DNA from 2 places in the Actinacidiphila sp. bgisy160 genome. Region 2 is predicted to be linked to the other one. Evidence: riboswitches for the same ligand, from Rfam matches in the RefSeq annotation. Region 2 holds a riboswitch; the other holds the start of a gene.
The links. A riboswitch is a leader RNA that binds a small molecule or an ion and turns the genes downstream of it on or off. The one in region 2 is predicted to bind glycine.
Positions count from the first base shown of each region.

Region 1 (7,625 bases), on a different contig from region 2:
TGGACAGCCCGGTCTCCCGGGTGAGCCGGAGCAGTTCGTCGCCGGTGCGGAAGGGATACTTCAGCACCGTGTCGTCGAGCTTGATGCGGTCCTCGCCGACCGCGTCCTCGTCGACGACGAAACCGCCGCCCACCGAGTAGTAGGTCTTCTCCAGCACGGGGACGCCGGCCTCGTCGTACGCGAAGAGCGTCATGCCGTTGGCGTGGTACGGGAGCGAGCGGCGACGGTGCAGGATCAGGTCGTCGTCCGCGGAGAACGGGATCTCGTGGGCGCCGAGCAGGCTGATGCGGCCGCTGCCGCGGATCTCCTCGACCCGCTCGTCGGCGGTGTCGACGTCGACGGTGCGGGGGGAGTGCCCCTCCAGGCCCAGCAGCACCGCCTTGGGGGTGCCGTGGCCGTGACCGGTCGCGCCGAGCGAGCCGAACAGTTCGGCGCGCACGGAGGCGACGCCCGCCAGCAGGCCGTCGTTCTTCAGCCGCTGGGCGAACATCCGCGCGGCGCGCATCGGGCCCACGGTGTGGGAGCTGGACGGGCCTATGCCGATCGAGAAGAGGTCGAAGACGGAGATGGCCACGGTGCGATGACTCCTCGGGTTCGCGGACCCCGTTGTCCGCGGGCGGCCGGCGGGGTCGCCGCCGGGTGGTACGTGGGCGGCGTGGGTGCGCCGCGCTTGCTCCAGTGTGCGGGACCGTCCTCACGGGCGGTCCCGCACACCGGGTGACGCCGGTTACCTCAGGCCGGGGTACAGCGGGTGTTTGCCGGCCAGGGCGGTGACCCGGGCGCCGAGCGCCTTGGCGGTCTCCGGGTCGAAGCCCGGCTTGAGGGCCTCGGCGATGACGTCGGCGACCTCGCGGAAGTCCTCCGCGCCGAAGCCCCGGGTGGCCAGCGCCGGGGTGCCGATGCGCAGGCCGGAGGTGACCATCGGCGGGCGCGGGTCGTTCGGGACGGCGTTGCGGTTGACCGTGATGCCGATCGCGTGCAGCCGGTCCTCGGCCTGCTGGCCGTCGAGCTCGCTGTCGCGCAGGTCGACCAGGACCAGGTGGACGTCGGTGCCGCCGGACAGCACCGAGACACCGGCCGCGGTGACGTCGCCCTGCGTCAGCCGCTCGGCGAGGATCTTCGCGCCTTCCAGGGTGCGGACCTGGCGGTCCTTGAACTCCTCGCTCGCCGCGATCTTGAAGGCGACCGCCTTCGCCGCGATGACGTGCTCCAGCGGGCCGCCCTGCTGGCCCGGGAAGACCGCCGAGTTGATCTTCTTGGCGAGCTCGGCCTTGCACAGGATGACGCCGCCGCGCGGGCCGCCGAGCGTCTTGTGCGTGGTGGTGGTGACGACGTCCGCGTGCGGCACGGGGGAGGGGTGTAGCCCCGCCGCCACCAGGCCGGCGAAATGCGCCATGTCGACCATCAGGTACGCGCCGACCTCGTCGGCGATCCGGCGGAAGGCCGCGAAGTCCAGCTGCCGCGGGTACGCCGACCAGCCGGCGATGATCAGCTTCGGGCGGGACTCCTTGGCCAGGCGCTCGACCTCGGCCATGTCGACCTGCCCGGTCTCCGCGTCCACGTGGTAGGCGACCACGTTGTAGAGCTTGCCGGAAAAGTTGATCTTCATGCCGTGGGTCAGGTGCCCGCCGTGAGCGAGGTTCAGGCCCAGGATCGTGTCGCCGGGGTTCAGCAGCGCGAACATCGCGGCCGCGTTGGCCTGCGCGCCCGAGTGCGGCTGGACGTTGGCGTGCTCGGCGCCGAAGAGCGCCTTGATCCGGTCGATCGCGAGCTGCTCGACGACGTCGACGTGCTCGCAACCGCCGTAGTAGCGGCGCCCGGGGTACCCCTCGGCGTACTTGTTGGTCAGCACCGAGCCCTGGGCCTGGAGCACCGCGACCGGAGCGAAGTTCTCCGAGGCGATCATCTCAAGGGTGGACTGCTGGCGGTGGAGTTCGGCGTCGACGGCGGCGGCGACGTCGGGGTCGAGCTCGTGCAGTGAGCTGTTGAGAAGCGACATCTGGGGGGTCATCCGTCCGGAGGTCGGAGTGGACAGGGCGGAGCGGTCGGGAGGTCCCGAGCGGTCAGTTGCCGGTGAAGGCGGTGTACTCGTCCGCGGAGAGCAGGTCGCCCGGCTCGTCGGACACCTTCACCTTGAACAGCCAGCCGCCCTCGAAGGCCGCCGAGTTCACCAGCGAGGGGTCGTTGACGACATCCTCGTTGACCTCGGTGACCTCGCCGGAGACCGGGGCGTAAAGGTCGCTGACCGACTTGGTGGACTCCAGCTCACCACAGGTCTCACCCGCGGCGACCGTGTCGCCCACCGCCGGGAGCTGGACGTAGACGACGTCGCCGAGGGCGTTCGCCGCGTGCTCGGTGATGCCCACCGAGGACACACCGTCCGCGTCGGCGGCCGAGACCCACTCGTGCTCCTTGCTGTACCGCAGCTGCTGGGGGTTGCTCATGACGTGAATTCTCCTGGATGACGGTATGTGCTGGTGAACGGCTGTCTTGACAGGTGGGACGACTGTGCCCGATGTGATCGGGAACTCAGCGCTGCCGCTTGTAGAACGGCAGGGCCACCACCTCGTACGGCTCATGCGTACCGCGGATGTCCACGCCCACACCGGAGGTGCCCGGCGCGGCGTGCCCGGCGTCCACGTACGCCATGGCGATGGGCTTGCCCAGGGTCGGGGACGGTGCGCCGGAGGTGACCTCGCCGACCACCTCGCCGCCCACCACCACCGGGTAGCCCGCTCGGGGGACCCGGCGGCCCTCGGCGACCAGGCCGACCAGCTTGCGCGGCGGCGCGGCCTCGGCCTTGGCGGCGGCCGCGGCCAGCGCCTCACGGCCCACGAAGTCACCCGGCTTGTCGAACTTGACGACCCGGCCGAGCCCGGCGTCGAAGGGCGTGAGCGCGGTGGTCAGCTCGTGCCCGTACAGCGGCATGCCCGCCTCCAGGCGCAGCGTGTCGCGGCAGGACAGGCCGCACGGCACCAGGCCGGCCTCCGCGCCCGCCTCGGTCAGGGCCTGCCACAGCTTCTCCGCGTCGGCCGGGGCGACGAAGAGCTCGAAGCCGTCCTCGCCGGTGTAGCCCGTGCGGGCGATCAGCGCGGGGACGCCGGCCACCGTGCCGGGCAGGCCCGCGTAGTACTTGAGCCCGTCCAGGTCCGCGTCGGTGACCGACTTCAGGATGGCGGACGACTGCGGGCCCTGGACGGCGAGCAGCGCGTAGGCGTCCCGGTCGTCGCGGACGGCGGCGTCGAAGCCGGCGGCGCGCTCGGTCAGCGCGTCGAGGACGACCTGGGCGTTGGAGGCGTTGGCGACGACCATGTACTCCTCGTCACCGAGGCGGTAGACGATCAGGTCGTCGAGGATGCCGCCGTCGGGCGCGCAGATCATCGTGTAGCGGGCGCGGCCCACCGCCAGCGCCGAGATGTGGCCGACCAGCGCGTGGTCCAGCGCCTGGCCCGCGGCCGGACCGGTGACCGTGATCTCGCCCATGTGGGACAGGTCGAAGAGGCCGGCCCGGGTCCGCACGGCGGTGTGCTCGTCGCGCTCGCTGGCGTACCGCAGCGGCATGTCCCAGCCCGCGAAGTCGGTCATGGTGGCGCCGAGGGCGCGGTGCAGCGCGTCCAGTGCGGTACGGCGGGGTTCACTCATCGGTCGGGCTCCCAAGGCGAGGAAGGGACAGGTAGGGCGATGACGGGGCAGGTCCTCCCCATCTGTCATCGGAACCTGAGAGGTTCACCTGGACCCCCCGGGTGGAGGAGTCCTGGCTTGCACCTTGGGTGGGGCGGCACCCCCGTGACCGGGAGGGCGCGCCCGCTTTTCAGATGTGCCTCGAACGCGCGGTATCTGTGCCTGAGAGATTCAAGGGAGGACTTGCTCCTTCGGCGTCCCGCCCGCCGCAGCGGTGCGGAAAACTCTCCCGCGCGGCCTCGAACGGCCGGTATGAGATTGAGGCGGCCATCATTGCACGGGCGTACGCCGTTGTCGCGATCGCGTCCCGGATGTCCCGGTCCGGTCCCGATCCGGTAGTAACGACGCCGTTCCTCTGGGTAGGCAAAGACACAGGATTTACCATTTCTTGAATGTCTGACCCGGAGGGCGAACTGTGCGTTGGCAGAGTGCGTATGCGACGGCCGGGGTCCCGGCCGTGTCCCGGCCGGTAACGGCGCGGGCCGGGGAGGCGCGCCGCGGGGGCCGCGCCGTGCGGCCGCGCCGGCTGCTCGACCTGCGGCGGGGGCGCCGGCCGGTGCGCGTCCTGCGCTACCCGGCGGGTGACGTCCTGGTCGTCTCCGGCCTCCCGGGCGGCGGCAAGAGCACCCTCATGCGCCGCGCGGCGGGCGGCGCCCGCCTCATCGACTCGCAGGACGTACGCGAACGCTGGCAGGCCCGGCTGCCGCGGCTGCTGCCGTACCCCCTCTACCGGCCCCTGGTGCGGCTCGCGCACTACGCCGGACTGTGGCGGGCGCTGCGCTCGGGCGACAGCGTCGTATTGCACGACTGCGGCACCTTGCGCTGGGTGCGCGCCTGGGTCGCCCGCGCGGCGCGACGCCGGGGGCGGGGCATGCACCTGGTGCTGCTGGACGTCCCCGTGCGGACCGCGTTGGACGGCCAGCGCGAACGCGGCCGCCGGGTGTCGGGGTACGCCATGGCCCGGCACCGCAACGCCTCCCGCCGCCTGCTGGCGGAGGCGGAGGCGGGCCGGCTGCCCGGAGCGTGCGTCTCGGTGGTGCTGCTGGACCGCGAAGCGGCCCGGGAGCTCGAGTCCATCGACTTCGACGGCTGAGCGGCCGGGCCGCGACGCGTGAGGGGTGGAACCGCTACTGACCCTGAGGGTCCGGCTGGGCCTGCGGCGCGAACTGCGCGTCGGGCGACAGCTGCTGCCCCTGGTCGTTCAGGGGCAGTGGCGGCAGCGAAATCGGCAGCGGCAGTGCGCCGGTGAGCAGCTTCGGCACCGCCATCAGCAGGGCCTGCAGGTCGGCGACGACGGTGGCGACACCGGCCGACACGCCCGCGAGGTCCTTGGCCACCACCTTGGCCAGCAGGTCCGTGACGTCCTGACCCAGCCTGGTGAGCGCGGTCCTGACGTCGTCGACGGCGTCCGCGGCGCCCTGGTCACCCGGCCCGCCGACCTGATCGATGGCGCCTGGATCACCCACATCACCCAACTGGCCGGGATCGCCTGGGTCCAGGCCCGCCTCTGGCGCGCCCGGGTCCATGGCCGCCGGGTCGGTGATGCCGGGAGACACCGCACCAGCCTGGTCGAGGACCGAGGCCAGCTGTCGGCTCGCCTCCTCCAGACCCCTGCGGAGTTCCTCCAGCTTCGCCGAGTCCGGGCTTTCGACCTGGGCTTCCTGAGTGAGCTTGGCCCCGATGGACAGCGTGTCACCCAGACTGGCGATGAGTTGGGCGTCGCCGGTCTCCGCCGCGCGGGCGGCGAGGTGCTCGACCTCGACGGCCGTGCTCCGGGTGGGGGCGTGGGCACTCGCGACACCGCCGGTGAGGCCCATCGTCAGCGAGGCGCAGACAGCCGCCGCTATGAGGGTGGAGTTGATCCTGGTGATGCGCATGTCGAGACATCTCCCGGTTGAGGGTTTTCTCCTTGCTCGTCCTACCTTCGGAGCCGTTGTCACGCTTCGCAACCGGACGATCGCTTCGCGTGACGGCCGTGTGATCAGGGGTCGCTTCCGCCCGCCGCCGGATAGGGTTTCCACGGAGCGCATCACCACAGGAAATTGCGAGGCGAGACGCAGTGAACATCCCGGGGCAGCGGATACCGGACGGCTTCGCCCCGCCGGTCCACGGTGCCGGCGGCTGGCCCGCCAACGAACTCGAGGAAGTGCTCTCCGCGGCACTCGGCGACCCGGGTGCCACGGCCCGCGTCCTGGAGGTGCTCGGGCGCTCGCAGTTGTGGATCCCGCTGCCGAACGGCGGCGGCCCCGACAGCACCGACCTCGACCTGCCGACCCTCGAACTCGAGGGCGGCGTCTACGTCCCGGTCTTCAGCTCCGAACAGCAGTTCCTCGCCGCCGGCTCCGGCATGAGCTTCGCCGTCGCCCCCGCACGCGAGTTCGCCCGCGGGCTGCCTCCGCAGCTCGGGATAGCCGTCAACCCCGGTGGCGCGGTGGGTATCCCGCTGCCGCCCGCCGCCGTGATGGAGCTGTGCCGCACCGACCGCGAGCCCGGCACCCCGACCGGGGCCCGGGTCCGGCTGTGGGAACCCTCGCCGGACGAGGAGCCGGTCGACTTTCTGGCCGCCGCCGCGGGCGAGTTCGCCGTGATCCCCGTCGTGCTCTCCGCCCGCCGCGCGCTGGCCAGCGTCGAGGGCGACCCCGCCACGCTCTTCGTCGGCGTCGAACTCGACCGCTGGCAGGAGGAGGACCGGGCCGCCGCCATGGCCGCCCTCGGGCGCGCGCTCGGCGCCGTACCGCTGCCCTGGCAGGTCAATCTGGTCCTGCTGGACGTCGCGCAGGACCCCATCGGCGACTGGATGCTGGAGCGCGTGCGACCCTTCTATGTCGGCACGGGCGCATAACCTGGGTCCGGCACGACACCCGAGTCATTCGGCGAAGCAGACGACGCGGACAAGGCAGACGCGGAAGGGCGGGACACGTGAGCGCCGGCGTGGGAGGGGGCGGGGGGCTGGAGCATGCGCTCCGGCAGGTGACGCCCGGTAGGTACGACGCCTACGAGGAAGTGCTGCGGGCCCTCGCCGACAGCCAGGTGTGGATGCTGCTCTGGCAGGGGACCCCCGGCGGGGCGGACGCGCAGTACGGCAACATGGAGGTCGCCGGCCACGGCTACGCGCCCTGCGTGACCTCACCGCAGGAGTTCGCCGCAAGCGGCTGGAACCGGGCCCACGAGGTGGTGTCCGGCCGCGAGATCGCGGCCTCGCTGTTCCCCGACCGCTGGGGCCTGTGGCTCAACCCGCACGCCCCCGGCGGCGGTGTCGGCATCCCGTGGCTCGACCTGCGGCGTGTCTGCCTCGGCCTCGACCGCTCCCCGGCCGGACCGCTGCGGATCGGCGAGCCCGCGCTCCAGATCCCCCAGTACTACGCCCTGTTGTGCCAGCAGGCCCATCGCAACCCGGCAGTCCGCTCGCTGCGGCGCGCCTGGGTCCAGCCCGTGCTGGGCGAGCCGTACCTCGCGATCGGTGTCGACCTCTACGACGCCGGGCCCCAGGCCGCGGAATCGGTGCGCCTGATGATGCAGTCCGCCCTCGGGGCGGTGCCGCAGGGGCTGCCGGTCGCCACGGTCGCCCTCACGGACGAGTACGACCCGGTCGGCATGTGGATGCGGGCCTCCGCGCAACCCTTCTACTCCCGCGACGCCCACGGTGCGCCGGGCGTGGCAGGGGCACCCGGGGCGACGTACGGCTGGGCCCCACAGCCCTACTGACGCCTGCGGCGGGTTCCCCGCGGTGCGGCGGTGCCGGTTCGTGGGCGGCTCGCGCGTTGTTGTCCTGCGGTGGGCTCTTTTCCCGCCCGCCCACCCGTGCGGCATCGTCGGCGGGTGCGGGTGGCCCCTGTGGGCGATGCCGCCCCCCGTGCACGCAACGCAGGCGGTGGCGGGCGGGTGGGAGACGGCCCGCCGCAGGCGCAACGTACCCGCACCCGCCCACGCACCCGCAGGGCACC
Region 1 is NZ_JBYIQW010000008.1:111,435-119,059, reverse strand. It holds gene AC3EUJ_RS10230 (L-serine ammonia-lyase) at 1-574, opposite strand, end outside; gene AC3EUJ_RS10225 (serine hydroxymethyltransferase) at 728-1,999, opposite strand; gene gcvH (glycine cleavage system protein GcvH) at 2,064-2,444, opposite strand; gene gcvT (glycine cleavage system aminomethyltransferase GcvT) at 2,530-3,642, opposite strand; glycine riboswitch at 3,822-3,923, opposite strand; gene AC3EUJ_RS10210 (AAA family ATPase) at 4,139-4,774, shown strand; gene AC3EUJ_RS10205 (hypothetical protein) at 4,809-5,558, opposite strand; gene AC3EUJ_RS10200 (enhanced serine sensitivity protein SseB) at 5,741-6,523, shown strand; gene AC3EUJ_RS10195 (enhanced serine sensitivity protein SseB C-terminal domain-containing protein) at 6,601-7,386, shown strand.
Region 1: linked by a shared signal. The riboswitch ahead of gcvT (glycine cleavage system aminomethyltransferase GcvT) and the one ahead of gcvP (aminomethyl-transferring glycine dehydrogenase) in region 2 are both predicted to bind glycine.

Region 2 (7,625 bases):
AGGTGAGCGCCCCCTACCGCTTCAAGGTCATCGGTAATCCACAGGATCTCGAGCCCGCCCTGAACATCCCGGGCGGCGTGGTACAGACTTTGGAGAAGGAGCAGGCCACAGCGGATGTGACGCGATCGGAGAAGATCGTTGTCGACGCCTTGCGGCCGTCGGAGCAGCCTGACTACGCTCAGTCGTCAAGCCGGTGAGGCAGGGGCGAGTGGGGTTTGCGGGGGAGGACAGGAGAATGCGGGGGGTCGCCGCACCGCTGGGGTGGTGCGTGAGAGAAACTGTGTGTTGGTCGTGACTGAGGGTTCGTCCTGCCCCACGGGCGGGTCTGTGTCGTTCAAGGGGAATCGCCCGTGAAGTTGTTCGGTAAGTGGTTCGGCAAGAGTTCGCGTCAGGCTGGTGACAGCCCGACGGCGCGGCACCGCGCCCCGCGGCACGTGCAGGGGGAGGGACCGGGCGAGGAGCGCCCGCTGTTCCGTGACGAGGCCGCTGCTCCGGGTGGTGACATTTCGGGCGGTCATGGTGCGGTTTCTGTTGACCCTGCGGCTGCGGGGCGCATAGGTTTCCAGCAACCATCAGCCTCTAGCACGGGTGGAGGGTCCTTGCCGGTCTGTACGCGGTGCGGGTTCCAGAACGCGGAAGCGAGCCGCTTCTGCTCCAACTGTGGCGCGCCGCTGCGTGCCGGAGTGCCGTCCGAGCGCGCCTCCGAGACCACGTCCACGATCTCCATCTCCGGGATCGAGGCGTACGAGGCCGAGGCGACGGGACAGACCACGCTGCCGGCGCTGTCGCCGGAGGCCCAGGCCGCGGTCGACGCGCTGCCCCCGGGCTCCGCGCTGCTGGTCGTGCGCCGTGGTCCCAACTCGGGGAGCCGCTTCCTCCTGGACGGTGAGCTGACGACGGCCGGCCGCCACCCGGAGAGCGACATCTTCCTCGACGACGTCACCGTCTCGCGGCGTCACGTGGAGTTCCGGCGCGCGCCGGACGGTTCCTTCACGGTCGCCGACGTCGGCAGCCTCAACGGCACCTACGTCAACCGGGAGCGGATCGACTCGGTGACCCTGTCCAGTGGCGACGAGGTGCAGATCGGCAAGTACCGACTGGTCTTCTACGCGAGCCAGTGGGGCGCCTGACCCCCGCGAGGGAAGGTTCATGCTTCGTACACCGTCGGGCGGTGCCGGCAACGGCACCGCCACCGCGGACGACCGGCTGCTGAGCATCGGGGCGGTGCTCAATGAGTTGCGGGAGGAGTTCCCGGAGGTCACCATCTCCAAGATCCGCTTCCTGGAGGCGGAGGGGCTGGTGGAGCCGCAACGCACCCCGTCGGGGTACCGGAAGTTCACCGTCCGGGACGTGGAGCGGCTCGGGCACGTGCTGCGCATGCAGCGCGACCACTATCTTCCGCTGAAAGTGATCCGCGAGCACCTCGACGCCCTCGACCGCGGCGAACCGCTGCCGCTGCCCGTCCCGTCCTCCGCGGAGTCCCGGGAGCTGATCGAGGTCGGCGGCGCGGCGGAGCGGGATGCACCCGCGGCGCTGCGCATCGGCCGGGACGAGTTGCTGGCCGCCACGGGCGCCGAAGCGGGCGAACTCGCCCAGTGGGAGGCGTACGGACTGGTCGAGTCCGGTCCCGACGGTGACTACGACGCCGAAACGGTGAACATCGCCAAGATCGTGGCAGATCTGGGCCGATTCGGGCTCGAACCGCGTCATCTGCGCGCGGTGAAGGCCGCCGCCGATCGTGAGGCCGGTCTGGTGGAGCAGGTGGTCGCGCCCCTGCGCAGGCACCGTAATCCGCAGACCAGGACGCACGCGGAGGCCACCGCGCGCGAGCTGGCGGCGCTGTCGGTGCGGCTGCACGCGGCGCTGGTGCAGTCCGCGCTCAGGGTTCGGCTCTTCTGAGCCGACATGGCCAGGACACGCCCGGCCGGGGACCGGCCGGGCCCGTCCCGACTACCCAAACCGGCCGGGCACGGCCTAGGGTTGCTGTGTGAACGAGCTCGACGTCGTGGGTGTCCGGGTCGAAATGCCCTCCAACCAGCCGATTGTGCTCCTGCGGGAAGTGGGAGGCGACCGCTACCTGCCCATCTGGATCGGGCCGGGGGAGGCCACCGCCATCGCTTTCGCGCAGCAGGGCATGACGCCCGCGCGGCCGCTGACCCATGATCTGTTCAAGGACGTGCTCGAGGCCGTCGGCCAGACGCTGACCGAGGTCCGGATCACGGATCTGCGCGACGGCGTCTTCTACGCCGAGCTGGTGTTCGCCAGTGGCGTGGAGGTGAGCGCCCGTCCCTCGGATGCCATAGCGCTCGCGCTGCGCACCGGAACCCCCATCTTCGGGAGCGACGGTGTGCTCGACGACGCCGGCATCGCCATTCCCGACGAGCAGGAGGACGAGGTCGAGAAGTTCCGCGAGTTCCTCGACCAGATCTCGCCTGAGGACTTCGGTACCAGTAGTCAATGAGGGCCCGCGGAGGCCATTCGTCCAGCCCTACCCCCACCGTGGACACGGGAAACCACCTCTGGGGTTGATATCACTCGGCGTGCCGAGCGTGGCGATCGTTGACGCACCCGGAGTGACTGCCTACCGTCGAGAAGGAAAGTCCCGATGGCACGTGCGCGTGCCCTGAGGGGTGCGAAGGGACGGGAGGTCGGCGTGAGAAGCACCGGCGACGGTACGGCCTTCGGCGGCCCGTATCCGATGCGCGGGGCCTTGGCCCGCAACGCAGCGACGCCCCCCGGAGGGGGTTCGGGCGGCACCTCGGGACAGCAGCCGGAGGGGGCCGGTGAACGGGTCGGCTACCGCGGGCCCACCGCCTGCGCGGCGACCGGCATCACCTACCGCCAGCTCGACTACTGGGCGCGGACCGGGCTCGTGGAGCCGAGCATCCGGCCCGCCTACGGCTCGGGGACGCAGCGGCTGTACAGCTTCCGGGACGTCGTGGTCCTCAAGATCGTCAAGCGGCTCCTCGACACGGGCGTCTCGCTGCAGAACATCCGCACCGCCGTGCAGCACCTGCGCTCCAGCGCGCCCGCCGAGCTCACCCGGATGACGCTGATGAGCGACGGCGCGACGGTGTACGAGTGCACCTCCCCCGACGAGGTCGTCGACCTCCTCCAGGGCGGCCAGGGGATCTTCGGCATCGCCGTGGGCGTGGTGTGGCGGGACGTCGAGGGCGCCCTGTCGCAGCTGCACTCCGAGCGGGTCGACACCGGGGAGACCGTGGTCGGCCACAACCCGGGTGACGAGCTGGCGCGGCGCCGCAACCGCGCGGGCTGAACCGGACGGACCGCGACGCGCCCCACTCCTCCGCCGTACACCTGTACGGCGGATGTCGGACCCATGGTGCAGCATCGGTGACTGTGAGAAGCGCGCCGACCATCCTCCATCTGGACATGGACGCGTTCTTCGCCGCCGTCGAGCAGGCCGCGAAGCCGAGTCTGCGGGGGAAGCCGGTCGTCGTGGGGGGTCTTGGTCCGCGCGGTGTGGTGGCGACCGCGTCGTACGAGGCCCGGGTGCACGGCGTGCACTCGGCGATGGCGATGGCCCACGCGCGCCGGCTGTGCCCGAACGCCGCGTATCTCGTGCCGCGCTTCGCTGTCTACCGGCAGATCAGCGACACCGTCATGGAGCTGCTGTCGCGGCTGTCGCCGCTGGTCGAGCCGCTCAGTCTGGACGAGGCCTTCGTGGACCTGGAGGCGGGCGGGATCGGGGACGACCCGCGCGCGGTGGGGGAGCGGCTGCGGGCGGACATCCGGCGGGCGACCGGGCTCACCGGCTCGGTGGGTCTCGCGGGCTCCAAGCTGCTCGCCAAGATCGCCTCGGAGCAGGCCAAGCCGGACGGGCTGGTGGTCATCGAGCCCGGCACCGAGCGTGAGCTGCTGGCGCCCATGCAGGTGCGCACCCTGCCCGGCGTGGGGCCGGCGACGGCGGAGCACCTGCGGCGGGCGGGCATCGTGACGGTCGGCGAGGTCGTGGAGGCGGGGGAGGCCGAGCTGGTGCGGCTGCTCGGCAAGGCACACGGTGCCCATGTGCACGGGATGGCCCTGGGGATCGACGAGCGGCCCGTGGTCGCGGACCGCGAGAGCAAGTCGGTCTCGGTCGAGGACACCTTCGACGTCGACCTCACCGACCGCGTACGGGTCCGGCTCGAGGTGGACCGGCTGGCCGACCGCTGTGTGCGCAGGCTGCGCTCCGCGGGCCGCTCGGGACGCACCGTCGTGCTGAAGGTACGGCGGTACGACTTCACGACCCTGACCCGTTCGGAGACCCTGCGCGCCCCCACCGACGACCTCACGGTGGTCCGGGAGACCGCGGCGCGGCTGCTGGAGGCCGTGGACATCACCGGCGGTGTCCGGCTGCTCGGGGTCGGTGTCGCGGGGCTCGCCGACTACACGCAGGAGGACCTGTTCGCCCAGGCGGCGGAACGGGTGGAGAGCACGGCGGGCGAGGAGTCCGGCCCGTCCGAGAGGGCGCCGGAGCGGCCCGCGGAGGAAGCCCGCGAAGCCGGGCCGGCCGAGCGGAGGTGGGTGCCGGGCCAGGACGTACGGCACACCCGGTACGGCGCCGGGTGGGTGCAGGGCAGCGGCGTCGGGAGGGTCACCGTCCGCTTCGAGGAACCGGACTCGACGGTGCCGGGCCGGGTGCGCACCTTCGCGGTGACCGACCCGGAGCTGGAGCCGTCCGAGCCGCTCCCGCTGGTGTTACCGGGCCCGCCGGGGCTCCCGCGTCAGCTGTCGCCGGCCAGCGTGCCGAAGTCGCGGTCCGGCGGGGGCTCCGGCACCGGGCCGGACAGGGAAGGCCCGCTCATGCCGTAGTGGTGGTAGAGCTGGAGCTCCTGCTCGGGGGAGAGGTGCCGGCCCACGCCGAAGTCCGGGGCGTCCTTGATCAGTGACTTGTCGAACGGCACGCGCAGCTCTTCCCCGGTGAACTCGCTCGGTTCCAGCGGCACGAACGCGTCGCGGCTGAACAGACCGGTGCGCACCGCGGCCCATTCGGGCTCTCCGGTGGCGTCGTCGAGGTAGACCTCGTCGACCGTCCCGATCTTCATCCCGTTGCGGTCGAAGGCCCGGCGCCCGATGAGGCTGCGCGGATCGATACCGGTCTGCACGGTCCCTCCAACTGGTCGCGATTAATCCTATTTAGGCATGAAAGGTGGCGGCTGTCACATGACCCGTCCCCGGACCGCGCTGGTACGCTGGCAGCGGCTGCTGACCCCTTGCGGGAGAGTCCTGGCGACGCGGGGAACCGCCCGCCCGGCGCCGAAGGAGCAAACCCTCCCCGGAATCTCTCAGGCATCCGTACCGCATGGGCGAGGTCACTCTGGAAAGCAGGAAGGGCGGCACACCCTGTGCGCGGCCGCTTCCTCACCGACGGTGAAAGCCGCCCCGGCACGTGCGGGACGGTGAAGCTCTCAGGTTCAGATGACAGAGGGGGAGGCCGTGTCGCGCCAGACCAGGAGGCCTCCGCAGATGACCGCCAACCGCATCCCACTCTCCGAGCTGGAGCGCGGCATCCCCTTCGAGCAGCGCCACATCGGGCCCGACGCCGGTGCGCAGGCCAAGATGCTCGCGCAGGTCGGCTACGGCTCGCTGGACGAGCTGACCGACGCCGCCGTCCCGGACACCATCAAGAGCGCCGAGGCGCTCGGGCTGTCCGACGCCCGCACCGAGCCCGAGGTCCTCGCCGAGCTGCGCTCGCTCGCCGACCGCAACCAGGTGCTGCGGCCCATGATCGGCCTCGGCTACTACGGCACCTTCACCCCGCCGGTCATCCTGCGCAACGTCATGGAGAACCCCGCCTGGTACACGGCGTACACGCCCTACCAGCCGGAGATCTCCCAGGGCCGCCTGGAGGCCCTGCTGAACTTCCAGACGGTCGTCGCCGACCTCACCGGGCTGCCCACCTCCGGTGCCTCGCTGCTCGACGAGGGCACCGCGGCCGCCGAGGCGGTGGCTCTCGCCCGCCGCGTCGGCAAGGTCAAGGACGGCGTCTTCCTGATCGACGCCGACACCTTCCCGCAGACCGTCGCCGTGATCGAGACCCGCGCCGAGCCCACCGGCGTCGAGATCGTCGTCGCCGACCTCAGCGAGGGCATCCCGGCTGAGATCGCCGAGCGCGGTGTCTTCGGCGTGCTGCTGCAGTACCCGGGCGCCTCCGGCGCCGTGCGCGACCTGAAGCCCGTCATAGAGCAGGCCCACGGGCTGGGCGCGATCGTCACCGTCGCGGCCGACCTGCTGGCCCTGACCGTGCTCACCTCCCCGGGCGAGCTCGGCGCCGACATCGCGGTCGGCACCACCCAGCGCTTCGGCGTGCCCATGGGCTTCGGCGGCCCGCACGCCGGTTACATGGCGGTCCGCGAGGCGTACGCCCGCAACCTGCCCGGCCGCCTGGTCGGCGTCTCCGTCGACGCCGACGGCGACAAGGCCTACCGCCTGGCGCTGCAGACCCGCGAGCAGCACATCCGCCGCGAGAAGGCCACCAGCAACATCTGCACCGCGCAGGTGCTGCTCGCCGTCATGGCCGGCATGTACGCGGTCTACCACGGCCCGGAGGGCCTGGCGCAGATCGCGCGCCGCACCCACCGCTATGCCGCGCTGCTCGCCGCGGGCCTGCGCGCCGGCGGCGTCGAGGTGACCACCGGCTCCTTCTTCGACACCGTCACCGCCCGTGTGCCCGGCCGTGCCGCCGAGGTCGTGGCCGCCGCCCGTGCGGCCGGGGTCAACCTGCGCCAGGTCGGCACCGACCTGGTCGGCATCGCCTGCGACGAGACCACCGGCCGCGCGGACCTCGACGCGGTCTGGGGTGCCTTCGGCGTCACCGGCGACCTCGAGGCCCTGGACGCGACCACCGAGGACGCGCTGCCCGCCGGTCTGACCCGCGGCGTGGACTACCTGACCCACCCGGTCTTCCACCAGCACCGCTCCGAGACCGCGATGCTGCGCTACCTGCGCCGCCTCGCCGACCGTGACTACGCGCTGGACCGCGGCATGATCCCGCTGGGCTCCTGCACCATGAAGCTCAACGCGACCACCGAGATGGAACCGGTCACCTGGCCCGAGTTCGGCGCGCTGCACCCCTTCGCGCCGGCCGACCAGGCCGAGGGCTACCTGACCCTCATCCGCGAGCTGGAGGAGCGCCTCGCCGAGGTCACCGGCTATGACAAGGTCAGCCTCCAGCCGAACGCCGGCTCCCAGGGTGAGCTCGCCGGCCTGCTGGCCGTCCGCGCCTACCACCGCGCCAACGGCGACTCCCAGCGCACGGTCTGCCTCATCCCGTCCTCCGCGCACGGCACCAACGCCGCCAGCGCCGTGATGGCCGGCATGAGGGTCGTCGTCGTGAAGACCGCAGGCGACGGCGAGGTCGACGTCGAGGACCTGCGCGCCAAGATCGAGCAGCACCGCGACGAGCTCGCCGTGCTCATGGTCACCTACCCCTCCACGCACGGTGTCTTCGAGGAGCACATCGGCGACATCTGCGCCGCGGTGCACGACGCGGGCGGCCAGGTCTACGTGGACGGCGCGAACCTCAACGCCCTGGTGGGCCTGGCGAAGCCCGGCCACTTCGGCGGCGACGTGTCGCACCTGAACCTGCACAAGACCTTCTGCATCCCGCACGGCGGCGGCGG
Region 2 is NZ_JBYIQW010000074.1:18,238-25,862, reverse strand. It holds gene AC3EUJ_RS34075 (DUF881 domain-containing protein) at 1-197, shown strand, start outside; gene AC3EUJ_RS34070 (FHA domain-containing protein) at 309-1,130, shown strand; gene ftsR (transcriptional regulator FtsR) at 1,150-1,899, shown strand; gene AC3EUJ_RS34060 (bifunctional nuclease family protein) at 1,988-2,461, shown strand; gene AC3EUJ_RS34055 (MerR family transcriptional regulator) at 2,606-3,277, shown strand; gene AC3EUJ_RS34050 (DNA polymerase IV) at 3,361-4,815, shown strand; gene AC3EUJ_RS34045 (PRC-barrel domain-containing protein) at 4,728-5,108, opposite strand; glycine riboswitch at 5,210-5,314, shown strand; glycine riboswitch at 5,315-5,438, shown strand; gene gcvP (aminomethyl-transferring glycine dehydrogenase) at 5,470-7,625, shown strand, end outside.